DNA from 4 places in the Pseudarthrobacter sp. 01T43 genome. Region 3 is predicted to be linked to each of the others. Evidence: riboswitches for the same ligand, from Rfam matches in the RefSeq annotation. Region 3 holds a riboswitch; each other region holds the start of a gene.

Region 1 (4,205 bases), on a different contig from region 3:
TCCGGCTTGCCAGCTGGTCAGAGGCGGCCATGATTTCCGGCAGGGTGGGCAACGCTTCCCGCGCCCAGTCGGGGACCGGCTTGCCATTGCTCAGGGCTTCGCAGATCACCAGGACGAACCTGTCAATAAGCCGCCGGAGGGGAGCCGTGGTGTGGGCGTAGGCAGCGCCGATGGCCGACTGGATGGCAGCTTCGGGGACGGTGCCGTCAAAGGCGGTGTAGCTGGCTCCGCGGAAGAGCATACCCGCGGAATGCATGATGGCCAGTTGCCGGGGCTCGGTGGGGTCGAGGCTGCGGAGGTACTCGCCGTAGCTGATCTTCCCGTCCCACGCCTTGCCGAGGGCCACCGTCTGGAGCCGGAAATGCCTGAGGGAACGCTCGTCCGGGGCGGGCATGGTTCGAAGGATGCCAACCTTCCCCGCCAGCATCATGTCCGCCGCCGCCATTCCGGTCATCAGCGAAATCTGGGCATTCCAGTCCTCCACCGGAAGCTGGGGCGCCGCGGCAATCCGGTAGCCGCCGTCGGGCAGTTGGACGATTTCTTGCTCCGGCATGTTCAGGCTGGCGCCGCCGCGCTGGCGTTCCAGTTCAACACGCTTGAGCCCCACTTCCTTCAGGAGGTGCAGCACGGGGTTGGCTGTTCCGGCGTCGATCTCGGCCTGGACACCCTTATAGTCCAATTTGGACCGGCTGCGGATGGTTGCCCGCTGGACGGACACGCTGCCAACGTGGGCGGCGTCGTCGAGCCCGAATTCCCAGACAAACGCGGCACACAGCTGATCGGCAAGCAGGCTGCCCGCCTCCTCGCTGATGACCTCGGGGTGCAGCGGTATTCGGCCGTCCGGGGCGTAGAACGTCTGGCCGCGGCGGCGGGTTTCGGCGTCCAGGTTCCCGCCGGGGCGGACAAAGGAGGGCACGTCCGCGATGGCGTACAGGACCCGGTAGCCGGCGTCGGAACGCTCGATGAACAGCGCCTGGTCAAGGTCCGTGGACGACGCCGGATCGATGGTCAGGAACTCAACCTCCGTCAGGTCGGAGGGCGGCAGCTGATGGGCTGCCACGGCCTCCTCGGCGTCGCGGACCGCCTCGGCCGGGTAAGGCCCCGGCAATTCCAGCTCGGTCCGCAGGGCACTCAGGGCTGCCGCGAGGGCGTTGGTCTTCTCGTGGACGTTGGGGGCCAACCGATGATGGGACACAAAAGTCAGATTAGCCCGATTTCCCGGGAACGTGCACGGCCCGCCCAGCTGAGGGCTGGATTCCTAGGCAGCGCCGGCATCCAAGGCGGCGAGGAGTGCCCTGGCCGCCGCGGCGGGATCCGAGGCTTCCGTAATAGCGCGGACCACAACGATCCTGCTGGCACCTGCCGCCACCACCTGCTCGACGTTGTCCAGGTCAATCCCGCCGATCGCGAACCAGGGCAACGCGGCCTGGGTGCCGGTGGCACCAACGGCGTCCGCTGCGTACCGCACGAGGTCAAGGCCGACGGCGGCCCGGCCAGGTTTGGTGGGGGTGGCCCAGACCGGTCCCACGCAGAAGTAGTCGAGGCCGCCGTCGGCAGTCACCGAGGACGACAACCGGATGGCGCCTTCCACCTGTTCAGTGGTGTGGGTGGAAAGCCCCACCACAGCACCGGCCCCGAGTAGTGTGCGTGCGGAGGCCACGGGCAGGTCCTTCTGACCGATGTGGAAGACCGGCGCGCCGGACAGCATGGCGATGTCGGCGCGGTCATTGACCGCCCAGAGCCGTCCGTGGCGGGCGGCGGCCGCCTGAAGGACCGTCAGCAGTTCCAGCTCCTCGGCGGCCTCGATGCCCTTGTCCCTGAGCTGGATGATGTCCACGCCGCCGGCAAACGCCGCGTCCACAAACTCTGCAAAGTCCCCGCGGTCGCGGCGGGCGTCGGTGCACAGGTACAGCCTGGCGCCGGGGGGCAGGCCGGCGCCGGGTTCCTGGATGGTGGGGCTGGGGAGGATGCTGGGGATGGAAGACACGTTCATAAAAACCACCATAGTTCCCCTAAACTGGGCGAGTACTGCGGGAGCCCGTTGCAGCCGTCACAAAGCGGCCGGGCTGAGAGGGCATCAAAGCCGACCGCTTGACCTGATCCGGCTAGTACCGGCGTAGGGAAGGAATCACATGGTCCCCCCATCCGGCGGCGCGCCCGCCAGCACACCTGACACTGCCACGAGCTGTGGACTGGACAGCCCCACCGTCCTGCACGCCGACGTGGCGGTGATCGGGGGCGGAGTCATTGGCCACTGCATCGCCTGGGAGGCGCGACTCTCCGGCCGGTCCGTGGTGGTGATCGATGACGAACCGGGTTCAGGGGCCAGCTGGGCGGCCGCCGGCATGCTCGCCCCTGTCAGCGAGCTGCACTACCAGGAGGAAGGCCTGCTGGAGCTGATGCTTGAGTCCTCGCACCTGTGGCCTGCCTTCGCGGCCGGCCTCGCCGAGGCCGGGGCAGGGGATTTTGGCTACCTTACGACGCCGACCCTCGCCGTCGGTGCCGACGCAGCGGACCGTCGGGCACTGATGGACCTCAGGGCCGTCCAACAGGCCAACGGACTGCTGGTGGAGCCGCTGACGGTCCGGGAAGCGAGGGGCAGGGAACCGCTGCTCAGTCCGGCCATTTCCTGTGCCCTGGACATTCCGGCGGACCACCAGGTGGACCCGCGCAGGCTGATCGCATCTTTGCGGGAAGTCCTGGCCAGCCACCGACCGGGCGCAGGGACCGCCGTGGACGGCGCCAGCCGAGGGTTCGCCGTTGATCACCGCGCCACCGCGCTCCTGTGGGAGGACGGCCGCGTCAGCGGGGTGAAACTGGCCAGTGGCGGAACAGTCCTGGCGGGGGAGACCATCGTGGCCAACGGCCTTCAGGCGGCTGCCCTGGGAGGCCTGCCGGACTGGATGCGGCTCCCCCTGAGGCCCGTCTACGGCGACATCCTGCGGCTCGGCGTTCCCCGGCACCTGCGCCCGTTGGTGACGTCCACCGTCCGGGGCATGGTCCACGGCGTGCCGGTCTACATCGTGCCCCGGCAGGACGGCACGGTGGTGATCGGCGCAACCCAGCGCGAGGACGCACTGCCCGAAGCAGGGGATACCACGGCAGGCGGCCGTGCCGTCTCGGCAGGCGGCGTGTACCAATTACTGCGTGACGCTCAGGTCCTGCTGCCCGCCGTCGCCGAGCTGGAGCTCCTCGAATGCACCACGAGGGCGCGTCCCGCGACTCCGGACAACGCGCCGCTGCTGGGCCGCGTGCCTGCTCCTGGCTCAGGACATATTCCGGGGCTGATTATCGCGACCGGTTTCTACCGCCACGGCGTGTTGCTGTCTCCGGCAGCCGCAGTTATCTGCCGCGACCTGCTGGACGGCCGCGAAGATCCGCGATGGCAGGCCCTCAACCCGGACAGGTTTTCCACCCAGCCCCAAGCCACGTTTCAATTCACGAAGGAAACAGCATGAACATCACCCTCAACGGCTCGCCCCATGCCGTGCCCTGCGATGCCTCCATCACCACCCTGGTCAGCCAGATCACCGGCCGTACCCTCGCCGCCAACGGCCAGGCCGCGGACGGGCAGAAACTCGGCGTCGCCGTTGCCCACAACTCAGAAGTGGTACCGCGCAGCCAGTGGTTCGTCACGACGCTCGCCGACGGGGACAGCGTCGAACTGGTCACGGCAGTACAGGGAGGCTGACACCATGACGGTCATGAACAACATCAGCACCGGGACCACCTCGGTGGATACCGACCGGTTTGTCATCGACGGCGTGGAACTTGGTTCCCGCCTCATCATGGGCACCGGTGGAGCTCCCAGCCTGGACGGCCTGGGCGCCGCCCTGCTGGCGTCCGGGACGGAGCTCACCACCGTGGCGATGAGGCGATACTCGCCCGCCGAGTCCGGCTCGCTCTTCCAACTCCTGGTGGACCATGGAATCCGGGTCCTGCCCAACACCGCTGGCTGTTTTACCGCCCGCGACGCTGTCATGACGGCCGAGCTGGCCCGCGAAGCCCTGGAAACGGACTGGGTCAAGCTGGAAGTCATCGCCGACGAACAGACGCTGCTGCCGGACGCCGTCGAGCTCGTGGACGCTACCGAACAGCTCGTGAACCGGGGCTTCAAAGTGTTCGCCTACACCAACGACGACCCCGTGCTGGCGCTGCGACTGGAGAACCTGGGTGCCACCGCGGTGATGCCGCTCGGGGCCCCG
Region 2 (4,205 bases), on a different contig from region 3:
ACATCAACCGTTTGCGCGCTCAGTGGGAGGGCATCGAAAGCCAGTCCACCTCCACCAAGATCCTGGCCCCGGAGCTGCTCTACGGCGAACCGGATCTCACCATCAAGGTGGTCCGGGACGTCTTCAACGAGGACTTCTCCAAGCTGATCGTCTCCGGCGAAGAAGCGTGGGACACCATCGAGGCCTACGTCACGTATGTTGCCCCGGATCTGGTTGGGCGCCTGGAAAAGTGGACCAAGGACCAGGACATTTTCGCCGCGTGGAGGATCGACGAACAGATCCACAAGGCACTCGAGCGCAAGGTCTTCCTGCCGTCCGGCGGTTCGCTGGTCATTGACCGCACCGAAGCCATGACCGTGGTGGACGTCAACACCGGAAAGTTCACCGGCAGCGGCGGCAACCTTGAGGAAACTGTTACTAAGAACAACCTCGAAGCGGCCGAAGAAGTGGTCCGGCAGCTCCGGCTCCGCGATATCGGCGGCATCATTGTCATCGACTTCATCGACATGGTCCTCGAGTCCAACCGCGACCTGGTGCTCCGCCGCATGGTGGAATGCCTGGGCCGTGACCGCACCAAGCATCAGGTGGCGGAAGTGACGTCGCTGGGTCTGGTGCAGATGACGCGAAAGCGCATGGGCACCGGTCTCCTGGAGGTCTTCGGCGAACAGTGCGAAACCTGCGCCGGACGCGGTATTGTTACCCACGACGACCCGGTGGAGCACCGCCGAGCAAACACCGTCGCCGCCGAGCACCATGTGCAGCGTGCGGACAACCGCCCGGACACGCAGCGCACGGACAACCAGCGCATCGACACCCGTCCGGACGCCCAGCAGGGCGCCCGGACTGACCGGAAGCGCCGCCGCGGCCGCGGCGGGCAGCCCCTGGACGTAGCACCGGCGGCTCCGGTGCAGATCCATACGGTCCACCCGGATCCGAGCGACGCCGAGCGCCATGCCAAGGCTGAAGCCACCAGGGCAGCCCTCGCGAACATTGCGGCCGCCGCCCACGCTGCCCATCTGCACGACGACGAAGTAGCCCATGCCGCTGCCGGGAATGCCGCCAGCCAGGAGGCCCCGGCCCCGGCACGACCTTCCGAGACGGACAACACGGGCCGGCCCGCCGCCGTGCTGACGTTCGGTGGCGAGCAGGTAGTGCTGCCGTTCGTGGAGCACCACGAGGAGCAGCCACAGGCTCCGGCGCTGACTCTTGACCGGCTGGCGGAGGCATTCGCCAAGCTTGGCGAACCGGCACCTGTTGCCGCAAGCGTGCCGGCCGAAAGCCAGCAGGCTGCACGCCAAGCCGAAGGCAGGTCAGCGGAGCGCCAGCAGACCGAGCGCCAGCAGCCGGCGGAGCCTGCCCGTCAGACTCCTGCCCAGGCTCCTGCCGCGCCGGAGAAGGACTACTCCGACCACACCGAGCAGCCCCGTGCCCGGCGTCCGCGGCGGAACCGGAGCGCCAGCCGTGCCCAGGGCGCAGCTAACGCCACCACGGTGGAGCATCATGAAGCCGTTCAAGCCGCCACCGCAGGGCATACCCATGCTGCCAAGACGCCGGAGCGGACCAATGCTCCGGCGGCTGCCACGCAGGCCGAGACCAATGCGCCGATTATCCTGGGGGTAGGGGTGCCCGCTTCGGAGCTCTGACTCTGCCCGGGGACAACAATCAGGATGCCCGCACCCGCCCCTTCCCGGGGGCGCGTGCGGGCATCCCGCGTTCCGGCTTCATCTAAGGCGGCGGGAGCGGGGAAAGGCTAGGGTGGGTTACTGACACGGGGTGCCGCGCAAAGGGCCGGCTGAGATCCACACCCGTTGAACCTGTCCGGTTAGCACCGGCGAAGGGATGTCTCCTTTGGCTTCGACCTATGTCCTTCCTCCCGCAACCCCCGAGACTTCCGGAACCCCCGCAACCCCCGAAACTCCGGGAACGGCGAAACCTGTACAACCGCGTGCCGCCCGGCACCCCGTGGCCGGGTCATCCGCCTCGGTGGCTGTGCTGCGTGATACCCCGCGTGTCCTGTCCATCGCCGGATCGGATCCGTCCGGCGGGGCAGGCATCCAGGCCGACCTCAAGAGCATTGCCGCCCTGGGTGGCTACGGGATGGCAGCCATCACCGCACTGACAGTTCAGAACACCCGGGGCGTCCAGGATGTCCATGTGCCTCCTGCTGCCTTCTTGCGCCAGCAGCTTGATGCGATCAGCGATGACATCACCATCGACGCCGTCAAGATCGGTATGCTGGGAAATGCGGAGGTAATTGACACGGTCCGCAGCTGGCTGGAGAAGGTACGTCCCGGCGTCGTGGTACTGGATCCGGTCATGGTGGCCACGAGCGGGGACCGGCTGCTGAAGGAATCGGCGGAGGCTGCGCTGCTCGCGCTGCTGCCCCTCGCGGCCCTGATCACGCCCAACCTCGCTGAGCTGGCCATCCTGGTGCACGAACCGCAGGCCCGGGACTGGGCCGCCGCGCTGGAGCAGGGCAAGCGCCTGGCCGCAGCCACCGGCGCCACCATCCTGGTCAAGGGAGGCCATCTCGACGGCGATGCGTGCCCGGATGCCCTCGTCAACACCGGAGGTCTGCTCTCCAGTCCGGTGGTGGAAGTGGCCGGAGACAGGATTCCCACCCGCAACAGCCATGGCACCGGCTGCTCGCTGTCCTCGGCCATGGCCACGGCACAGGCCCGGTTGGGGGACTGGGAAGCGTCACTTCGGCAGGTGAAGCCTTGGCTTGCCGGCGCCCTGGAGGCGTCAGGCCAGCTGGAGGTCGGGGGCGGCAACGGTCCCGTCCACCACTTCCACCACGTCCCGCAGCCCGTCGCCACCGCGGAACTCGCAGCCGGGGAACTCGCGGCCGGAGAATTCGCCACCGGGGAAGTCGCGGCCGGAGAATTCGCCGGGACCCTTCGCCAGGCGGCGGCCCCCGATCTGGACGCCATCTACGGGCTCGACTTCATCCGCGGACTGGCCGCCGGCACCTTGGCGGAGGACCAGTTCGCGTACTACCTCGCTCAGGACGCCATCTACCTCAACGGCTACTCACGCGCCCTGGCCCGAGCCAGTGCGCTGGCGCCTACGGAAGCCGCCCAGCTGTTCTGGGCCCGGTCGGCCCAGCATTGCCTCGAGGTCGAATCCGAACTGCACCGCACCTGGCTCAGCACACGCACGGTGGAGCACGTCCTGGGCCCGGTCACCAAGTCCTACGTCGATCACCTGTTGGCAGCCTCCACCTCCGGCAGCTACGGAGTGCTGGTGGCGGCACTCCTGCCGTGCTTCTGGCTCTACGCCGAAGTGGGCCAGACCCTGCATTCGCAGTTCCTGGCAGCCGGAGCACCGGAAGAGCACCCCTACGCCGAGTGGCTTCGGACCTACGCGGACGAGGACTTTGCGCAGGCAACCCGCGATGCGGTCGCCTTGGCTGACGAGGCAGGCAGCAGGGCGTCAGCGGACGAAAAGGCCGCCATGCTCCAGGCGTTCAGGCACTCATGCCGTTTCGAAGTGGATTTCTTCGACGCGCCGCGCCTGCATGCCTGAACATCTCCGGCCGCGGCAGCCGGTACGATAGTCGGGCACGGTTCTGGATTGTCAGTAGTGATCCCCCCAGTGGGACTTATCACAGACAACCGGCCGTACCCAGCCTCATTTGCAGCCGAAGGCGAAATTAGCGTATTCTAGATCTTCGGTGCTTACGCCAACACTTGGGTTACGACCCCACGGCGTTGAGGCACAGCGGGAATCCCAGCCAGTTTTGGTTCCGGGCCCGCACGCAAATTTAGTTATAAACGTCGAGAGAAGTGAGTTCCCAAGTGGTGTACGCGATTGTCCGCGCAGGCGGCCGGCAAGAGAAGGTCTCCGTTGGAGACTTCGTTACCCTCAACCGCGTCGCCGGTGGAGCTGGCAGCACCATTGAGCTGCCCGCCCTGCTCCTGGTGGACGGTGACAAGGTCACCTCCGCAGCTGCGGACCTGGCCAAGGTAACTGTTACGGCTGAGATCCTCAACGACCTCCGTGGTCCGAAGATCGTCATCCAGAAGTTCAAGAACAAGACCGGTTACAAGAAGCGCCAGGGTCACCGTCAGGAACTGACCAAGGTCAAGATCACTGGTATCAAGTAACCTTCGTTACTGTTCAGGTTTTCAGCAGATTCCCCAGAATTTAGAGGCAGGCATTTCAAATGGCACATAAAAAAGGCGCGAGTTCCACTCGCAACG
Region 3 (4,205 bases):
GATTCGTGCCACCTGAAGCTGCATCTGTTCCTCTGTTCCGGTTGTGGGAATATCCACAATGTTCTGATGAAAGCACTCCGGCCCCTCCACCCTGATGGGTGGAAGGGCCGGAGCAAAAAACTGGTACTGCCGAGCGCTTAGCGGCGGCGGTCGGTGTCGACGACGTCGACCCTGACCGGTTCGCCGTCTGCCAGTGCCGCCACAACGGTGCGCAGTGCACGTGCGGTGCGGCCCTGGCGGCCGATCACCCGTCCCAGGTCATCCTGATGAACGCGAACCTCGAGGGTGTCCCCGCGGCGGTTGTTCTTCGAGCTGACCTTGACATCTTCCGGCGAATCAACGATCCCCCGGACCAGGTGTTCGAGCGCTTCTGCCAGCAATTTACTCAGCCTCGGTGGCTTCTGCTTCAGCCGGAGCCTCGGCTGCGTCAGACTGCTTTGCCTTCTTGGTGATGGCTTCCGGGATGATCACGGAACCCTTTTCCGGGGCAACAAAGGCAGCCTTGGGAGCCTTGGTCTTCAGGGTGCCTTCCTGGCCCGGGAGGCCCTTGAACTTCTGCCAGTCACCGGTGATCTTGAGGATCGCGGCAACCTGCTCGGACGGCTGTGCGCCGACGCCGAGCCAGTACTGGGCACGGTCCGTGTCGACCTCGATGTACGAGGGCTCTTCGGTGGGGTGGTACTTGCCGATCTCTTCGATGGCACGGCCGTCACGCTTGGAGCGTGCGTCCATGACAACGATGCGGTAGTACGGTGCGCGCATTTTGCCAAAGCGCTTAAGGCGAATCTTTACGGCCACTTTTGTGGTCACTCCTGTTTCAGAAAAGGGTTGAACCAACGTTCTGCACCCGTGGGGCGGGCCGTACTTGAGGGTTCGAAGGACAGGATCCGGACGCGGAGAGAGGGGCCACGCAGATCGAGTACCTGTTTATTGTGCCAGATCAGCGCCAGGATTTCGACTTGACACGGGGCGGGGCCGGCGGGACGGACCCCGAAGACACCCAGCCTAGGACGACCAGACGTACAAACCGGTGCGATCGGCGTCGTCGATTCCGCCGGCGAGCCCGGCAAGCTGCTGGACGTACGTCCGGGCGTCGGCCGCGCCAAAGGGCATGTCGTCCTGGGCAGCCCATTTTTCGGCGACGTCATCCAACACGTTGCCCTCGCCCTCAGTTTCATAGGTGAGGAGGTCCGCGAGAGCCCGGACCATGGCCGGTGGAACGCCAAGAAGGGAGTCGCTGGAAACGTCAACCATGGCGAGTTCGTACCCCTCACCACCGGCGTGGACCGCGGCCCCGGCGAGATCACCAAGCTGTTCAATTTCGAAATCACTGACGCCAGGTATCCGCAGCGCGGAGCCGGACGGCGAGCCGCCGGCATCGAGGACGCCGGCGCGTTTCAGCGCGGCGTCGTGGGTAGCTACAAAGATTTCAGTGAAGCCCATGGGAACAACCCTCATTCCGTCGACGGTGCGGCCCAGGCGGGCAGCATAGGGTGCCGCCCCGGCCGTTCGAAATCAGCCTAGTGCATGGCAGGCCGCACTTCCGGCCACCGGCTCTCAGCGGACAGCAACCCGGATGTTGTTACGCCAGGGATCCTCGAACCGCAGCTCGGCGCCAGTGTGGTGGGAGGCCACACCGGCGACCTTCAGGCGGTCAGCGAGAGCTCCGACGTCGTCACCGGAAGCCACCTCGATAAGCACCTCGCCGAGGCCCAGGGTGTCCTTTCGCGGACCGGCACCGCGGCTGTTCCAAACATTCATGGCCATGTGGTGGTGGTAGCGTCCGGCGGAGACAAACAGCGCCTGCCCATGCCAGCCCGCGGTCTTTTCGAAGCCCAGGGTGCCCACGTAAAATTCGTGCGCCGATTGGACATCTCCCACCTGGAGGTGGACATGGCCCACACCGGCGTCAGTGGCCAGCTGGCCGTCCAGGGATTCCTGGCTCAGGTGCTGTTCAAGGTAGCGCTGGGGTGGCAGTGCCAGGCTGTCCATCACTACTTCGGTGCCGTTCCAGGACCAGTTCTTGCGGGGGCGGTCCCAGTAGAGCTCGATGCCGTTGCCCTCGGGGTCGTTGAAGTAGAAGGCCTCGCTCACGAGGTGGTCTGCGCTGCCGGTAAAGAGCCGGGGGTCAAACTGGGCGGCGGTGGCCACCGTGGCAGCCAGTGCAGCCTGGTCATCAAAGAGCAGCGCCGTGTGGAACAGCCCGGCCTCTCCCCTGCCCGGCAGGTGCAGCGACGGCGCTGGCGCCAGGTGGACCAGTGGGCGCTTGAGGCGGCCCAGGTGAACGCCACCATCCTCCTCCGCGACCACCTCGAGTCCCAGGGCGCGCTGGTAATAGTCGGTCATCAGCTTCATGTCGCCCACCTTGAGCATCACTGTGCCCATGGAGAGGTCGGCAGGYAGAAGATCCTGGCTGGTGGCTTCTGCAGTCATGTGAACGCTCCCGGTCCGCAGGCCTTCGGGATTGAAGGCCGTTATGCATCTAATTTACTTGAAGCTTCAATTTAATTCAAGTGATCCGAAGGATTCCGCACCAGCTGTGGTAGCTTCGTCTTGACCACACGGGTGCCCTTGCAGGGGCTGAGATCGGGCTGCCGCAGCCTGCGACCGTTGAACCTGTCCGGGTAATGCCGGCGAAGGAAGTGAGTATTCCATTGAGTACGCAAAAAGCATGGCCCATTCCTGCCCAAAATGCGACAGCCAGCGCCGTGACGGGAGCCGACACGGCGCCGGCCGCATCCGAACCGGCGTCGCCCCAAGCCGCGGAAACCCAATCCCTGAAATCCCACGCGCTGGCGTATATCAGCGATGAAAGTTCCGGAATCAGGGTGCCCGTCACCGAAATCGCTCTCGAGCCGTCTCCCAACGGCGAGGAGAACGGCCCCTTCCGGGTCTACCGCACGGCCGGTCCCGGCAGCGATCCGGTGGTGGGACTCAGCCCGTTCCGGCGCGCCTGGATCGAAGCGCGCGGCGACACCGCGCCGTACGGGGGCCGGGAACGGAACCTGCTCGATGACGGCAAATCGGCCGTGCGCCGCGGCGCCGCGTCCGCGGAATGGAAGGGGGCACGGCCGGTGCCCCGCCGCGCCGTCGCCGGCAAATCCGTCACCCAGATGCATTATGCCCGCCGCGGTGTGGTGACGCCCGAGATGCAGTTCGTGGCCCTTCGCGAAAACTGCGACGTGGAACTGGTCCGCAGCGAAGTGGCCGCTGGCCGCGCCATCATCCCGAACAACATCAACCACCCGGAATCCGAGCCCATGATCATCGGCAAGGCCTTCCTGGTGAAGATCAACGCCAACATCGGAAACTCGGCCGTGACAAGCTCCATTGCCGAGGAAGTGGACAAGCTGCAGTGGGCCACCCAGTGGGGCGCGGATACCGTCATGGACCTGTCCACCGGCGACGACATCCACACCACCCGTGAATGGCTCATCCGCAACTCCCCCGTCCCCATCGGCACGGTGCCCATTTACCAGGCGCTGGAGAAGGTCAACGGCGAGGCCAACAAGCTGACCTGGGAGATTTTCCGCGACACCGTGATCGAACAGTGCGAGCAGGGCGTCGACTACATGACCATCCACGCCGGAGTCCTGCTGCGCTATGTGCCGCTGACCGCCAACCGTGTCACGGGCATCGTCTCGCGCGGCGGGTCCATCATGGCCGGCTGGTGCCTCGCCCACCACCAGGAGAACTTCCTGTACACCCACTTCGATGAGCTGTGTGAAATCTTTGCCCAGTACGATGTCGCCTTCTCCCTGGGCGACGGGCTCCGGCCCGGTGCGACGGCGGACGCCAACGACGCCGCCCAGTTCGCCGAGCTGGACACTTTGGCCGAGCTGACCCAGCGCGCCTGGGAATTTGACGTGCAGGTGATGGTGGAAGGTCCTGGGCACATACCGTTCCACCTGGTCCGGGAGAACGTGGAACGCCAGCAGGACCTCTGCAAGGGCGCTCCCTTCTACACGCTGGGACCGCTGGTGACCGATATTGCTCCGGGCTACGACCACATCACCTCGGCCATCGGCGCCACGGAAATTGCCCGCTACGGCACGGCCATGCTCTGTTACGTGACGCCCAAGGAACACCTGGGGCTGCCCAACAAGGACGACGTTAAAACCGGCGTGATCACCTATAAGATCGCAGCTCATGCCGCCGACCTGGCCAAAGGCCACCCGGGCGCCCACGAGCGGGACGATGCCCTA
Region 4 (4,205 bases), on a different contig from region 3:
TCGCTGCTGGACCGGGTGCTGGCCTCCGACGTCCTGCTGGCCATCCTCGGCGCGGCACTGTGCATCGACATGGCCGTGAACCGGCACTTGAACAACCTGATGCTGCTCGTGGCACTGTCGGTAGTCGGCTTCATCGGCTCCGTGACCGTGGCGCGCTTCGTGGCCGACCGGCGGGAGCAGACCCATGAGTCCTGAGGCGAGCCTGGTGGATAACGTGATTGATATCGTGACGGCGGTGTTCCTGGTGGTGGGCGCCCTCATGTCCCTGGCAGCCGCCGTCGGCCTGCTCCGCTTCCCTGACCTGCTGAGCCGGATGCACGCCGCCACCAAGCCGCAGGTGCTGGGCCTGTTCCTGCTCCTGGCAGCCATCGGCCTGCAGATGCGGACGTGGTGGGTGTGGCCGGTGCTGCTGGTCGCTTGGATTTTCCAGTTGCTGACTGTACCGGTGTCCGCCCACATGGTGGGCCGCTCCGGCTACCGCACCAAGCACATGCACCGCGAGCTGCTCAGCTCCGATGATCTGGAGGCCGTGGTCCAGAAGGCGGCCAAATCCGCCCGTGATGAGGCGTCCGACGGCTGAGGGTTTTCGTACGGATAACGCTGCTCGGAGACTATTCAGCGGGCAGCATCTGGACGAAAACTCGCTAGACGACGTCCTGGGTCTTGGCGAAACGGGTGATGGCCCGCTGCGTGCCGCGGTTGGCGAGCACCTGGATGACGGTGCTGACCGAGGCTGAGATCAGCGCGAAGGTCAGCGCCGAGCGAAGGCTCGTGGCGGTGTCTTCGTCCTTGCCTGTGGGTGCCTTGCGGCCGGTGGACTTTTCCCACACGGCGTTGACCACCTTGGTGCCGACAAACCCGGCGCCGATGCTGATTCCTGTGCCGAGCAGCTTGATGAGCAGGTTCATTGGTTGAACTCCTTGTGGGCGGGTCGGGGACTGCCTTTAGCCTAACGCGATCAGGCCGCCAGCCGGCACAAGGCCGGCACCTAGGCCGGCACCTAGGCCGGGCGCATGGACGCCAGGATCTCCCGGAGTGCCTCGACGACGAGGTCGTGGTCCTGCTGTTGGGGCAGACCCGAGACAGTCACAGTGGCCACGGCGCCCACTCCGGTGACGTAAACCGGGAAGCACCCGCCGTGCGCGGCGTAGACGGACTCGTCATACCAGCCCTGGTCCTCGATCCGGCCGCCCCGCAGCCGTGCGCGCAGGCCCACCAACAGCGAAGGGATCTCGTACCGTGCGGCCGTCCGCTGCTTGGCCCGGACCCAGTGCTCGTTGTTGGGTGTGGCCCCGTCCAGGGCAACGTGGAACAGGACCTGGTCGCCCTTGGTGATATCGATGGCGATGGGCAGCTTCCGGGTCTTGCCGAGCTCCACCAGCAGCAGCCCGAGGTTGAGGGAATCGTCCTTCGTGAACCGTGGGAACTGCAGCTCACTGACCTCCGCGTCGATCCTGGCAATCAGGGCCTCGAGCGCGCCCTCAGGCTGGCTCCCGCTGGAATCGGGATCGAACGCGGTCACATGGGGGGAATTGGCAGTCATGCCCACAACTTACCGCGCGTGCGGTGTAAACTGGGTGACGCCCATCAGGGCAGATTTATTTACGACAGGGGAGCGCCGCCGTCGGGCACTGCAGCAATGCAGCCGGGGGATGGGCGCTGAGAGTGCGGACAGCCGCAGACCCTCGAACCTGATCCGGTTAGTACCGGCGCAAGGGAGTCGAGCTTCTCAGAGTGTCCGGATCCGGGCGGCGCAGGCCGAGCCGAAACCGCGAACACCCTCCCCTCCTGTACCTCAGGAGGTTGACATGACAACAGTAGGCATCAAAAAGGCCAGCTATACCTGGCGCGTTGTGGACATCGTGGTGGCGGCTCTGATCGCCATCGCCGGCGGTGTTATCTTCTGGGCCTGGGACCAGGGTGCGGCGCTGGTCTCCGCACCGATGAACGCCACCTACCCGCCCCTGACCGGCCTGATCGCCGGCGGCTGGATGATTCCGGCCGTGCTGGGCATGCTCATCATCCGCAAACCGGGCGCCGCGCTGTTCTGCGAAGCCGTTGCCGCCACCGGTGAGCTCATGATGGGTTCGCAGTACGGCACCACCGTGCTGATCTCCGGCATCCTGCAGGGCCTCGGCGCGGAACTGGTGTTCGCCGCCTTCGCCTACAAGAAGTTCAATCTCCCGACCGCACTGCTGGCCGGTGCGGGGGCAGGGCTCTTCTGCGGCCTGAACGACTCCTTCCTCCCGTGGGGCTGGAACATCGCCTACGAGGCCGGCGATAAAGCCGCCTACATTCTGTTCTGCGCCGTCTCAGGTGCCGTGATCGCGGGCGCCGTCTCCTGGGTTGCCACCCGCGGCCTGGCGAAGACGGGTGTACTGAGCGCTTTCGCGTCCCGGAAGGCCTTCTCGGAGCCCGTCTTCAACTGATGGCCGCTTCCGACGCTGGCGCCTCCGCTGTGCGCCCCGCCGCGGTGTCCGCCCGTGGCTGGGGCTGGCGGCACGCCGGCCGCGCCGTTCCCGCCGTCCACGGGCTCGACCTGGACATCGCGCCCGGTGAGCGGGTGCTGCTGCTGGGCCCCTCGGGTGCCGGCAAATCAACGCTGCTGCACGCGCTCGCCGGTGTGCTGGGAGACGAAGGGGACGACGCCGACGAGACGGGTTCGCTGCTGATCGACGGCGTTGCGCCGCGTGGCCAGCGCGGCCGCGCGGGACTCATGCAGCAGGATCCTGAAACACAGGTGGTCCTCTCCCGGCTGGGCGACGACGTCGCTTTTGGTGCCGAGAACCTGGCAGTGCCGCGGGACGAGATCTGGCGGCGGGTGGAGGAAGCGCTCGACGACGTCGGGCTGCGGGGTGCCGTCCGCCCTGACAATGCGCCCGGGGTGCCGGGTGCGGGTGGGCCGGGTGCCGGGGGATCAGGTGCCCGGGGGCTCCCGCTGGACCACCCGACGTCGGCCCTGTCCGGCGGTCAAAAGCAGCGGCTGGCGCTGGCCGGCATCCTCGCGATGCGGCCCGGGCTGATCCTGCTGGACGAACCGACCGCAAACCTCGATCCCGCCGGCGTCCTGGAAGTCCGGGACGCCGTGGGCCGTTCCCTTGACAAGACCGGCGCCACCCTGGTGGTGGTGGAACACCGCGTGTCCGTCTGGAAAGACCTGGTGGACCGGATCGTGGTGCTGCAGCCTGGTTCGGCTACCGGGACCGGTAGCGTTTCAGGCGTCGGGGGTAGCACCTCCGGGGTGCTCCTGGACGGGCCGCCGGACCAGGTGCTCGCCGAGGCTCGCAGCATCCTGATCCGCGCCGGCGTGTGGGTGCCGGGCTACGTTCCCGCGACCCGGCCCCGCGCCGGCAGTTCCTCGGGCAGTTCCGGTGGTGCCGGTCAGCTGCTGCTGGCTGCCGAGCAGGTTGCCGTATCCCGTGAGCGGCCACGCCGCCGCGGGTTCCGCACCATCCCGCCGGTGCCCGTGCAAACGGGCATCACGGCCCAGGTCCGCGCCGGCCAGGCACTGACCGTCACCGGCCCCAATGGCGCCGGCAAATCGACGTTGGCGCTGACGCTCGCCGGACTCCTGGCTCCGGTGGCAGGGAAGGTGTCGGCCGCCGTCGAGCTTTCCCAGGGTGCCGGGATAGATCCGTTCCGTTGGAAGGCCAAACAGCTGATTTCGCGGATCGGCACGGTGTTCCAGGAGCCCGAGCACCAGTTCGTCACGGGCCGGGTGCTGGACGAGCTGATGTTTGGGCCACGCCATCTGGGGCATGGGGAGGAACGTGTGGAGGAGCTGCTGGAGCGGCTGCGCCTCACGCATCTGGTGGACGCGAATCCTTACACCCTGTCCGGCGGCGAAAAGCGGCGGCTGTCGGTGGCCACTGTCCTCGCGGCCCACCCGCGCGTCCTGGTGCTCGACGAACCCACGTTCGGCCAGGACGCCAACACGTGGGCCGAGCTCGCGTCGTTCCTCTCCGAACTGCTCGACGCCGGAACGTCCGTGGTCTCGGTGACCCACGACGAAGAGTTCACCGCCGTCCTGGGCGGCACCGAACTGCGACTGGGCCCGGCCTCGCGTGGCGGTGCCCGCCAGGAGGCTGATGCCGCATGAGGGATGCCCTGACGCTCAGCGGAAACCACGCCTTGCTGACGCGCGCCAACCCGTTGGCCAAATTCGGCGCCGTCTTCCTTATCACGCTGGTACTGGCGCTCTCCAT

Evidence for each region. Region 3 has a riboswitch for thiamine pyrophosphate ahead of thiC (phosphomethylpyrimidine synthase ThiC). Riboswitches for the same ligand answer to the same signal wherever they lie in the genome.
Region 1: linked by a shared signal. The riboswitch ahead of thiO (glycine oxidase ThiO) and the one ahead of thiC (phosphomethylpyrimidine synthase ThiC) in region 3 are both predicted to bind thiamine pyrophosphate.
Region 2: linked by a shared signal. The riboswitch ahead of AC1DIM_RS01890 (bifunctional hydroxymethylpyrimidine kinase/phosphomethylpyrimidine kinase) and the one ahead of thiC (phosphomethylpyrimidine synthase ThiC) in region 3 are both predicted to bind thiamine pyrophosphate.
Region 4: linked by a shared signal. The riboswitch ahead of AC1DIM_RS13440 (ECF transporter S component) and the one ahead of thiC (phosphomethylpyrimidine synthase ThiC) in region 3 are both predicted to bind thiamine pyrophosphate.

Annotation. Positions count from the first base shown of each region.
Region 1 is NZ_JBFTPV010000004.1:181,998-186,202, forward strand. It holds gene AC1DIM_RS06580 (RNB domain-containing ribonuclease) at 1-1,195, opposite strand, end outside; gene thiE (thiamine phosphate synthase) at 1,259-1,993, opposite strand; TPP riboswitch at 2,021-2,140, shown strand; gene thiO (glycine oxidase ThiO) at 2,133-3,458, shown strand; gene thiS (sulfur carrier protein ThiS) at 3,455-3,691, shown strand; gene AC1DIM_RS06600 (thiazole synthase) at 3,696-4,205, shown strand, end outside.
Region 2 is NZ_JBFTPV010000002.1:57,374-61,578, forward strand. It holds gene AC1DIM_RS01885 (Rne/Rng family ribonuclease) at 1-1,643, shown strand, start outside; TPP riboswitch at 1,760-1,857, shown strand; gene AC1DIM_RS01890 (bifunctional hydroxymethylpyrimidine kinase/phosphomethylpyrimidine kinase) at 1,840-3,528, shown strand; gene rplU (50S ribosomal protein L21) at 3,801-4,109, shown strand; gene rpmA (50S ribosomal protein L27) at 4,169-4,205, shown strand, end outside.
Region 3 is NZ_JBFTPV010000006.1:235,331-239,535, reverse strand. It holds gene rimM (ribosome maturation factor RimM) at 1-24, opposite strand, end outside; gene AC1DIM_RS08885 (RNA-binding protein) at 138-380, opposite strand; gene rpsP (30S ribosomal protein S16) at 382-798, opposite strand; gene AC1DIM_RS08875 (hypothetical protein) at 1,006-1,443, opposite strand; gene AC1DIM_RS08870 (VOC family protein) at 1,558-2,433, opposite strand; TPP riboswitch at 2,552-2,659, shown strand; gene thiC (phosphomethylpyrimidine synthase ThiC) at 2,709-4,205, shown strand, end outside.
Region 4 is NZ_JBFTPV010000014.1:27,412-31,616, reverse strand. It holds gene AC1DIM_RS13460 (MrpF/PhaF family protein) at 1-195, shown strand, start outside; gene mnhG (monovalent cation/H(+) antiporter subunit G) at 185-580, shown strand; gene AC1DIM_RS13450 (DUF4235 domain-containing protein) at 645-908, opposite strand; gene AC1DIM_RS13445 (heme-degrading domain-containing protein) at 1,001-1,543, opposite strand; TPP riboswitch at 1,600-1,736, shown strand; gene AC1DIM_RS13440 (ECF transporter S component) at 1,809-2,429, shown strand; gene AC1DIM_RS13435 (ABC transporter ATP-binding protein) at 2,429-4,099, shown strand; gene AC1DIM_RS13430 (energy-coupling factor transporter transmembrane component T family protein) at 4,096-4,205, shown strand, end outside.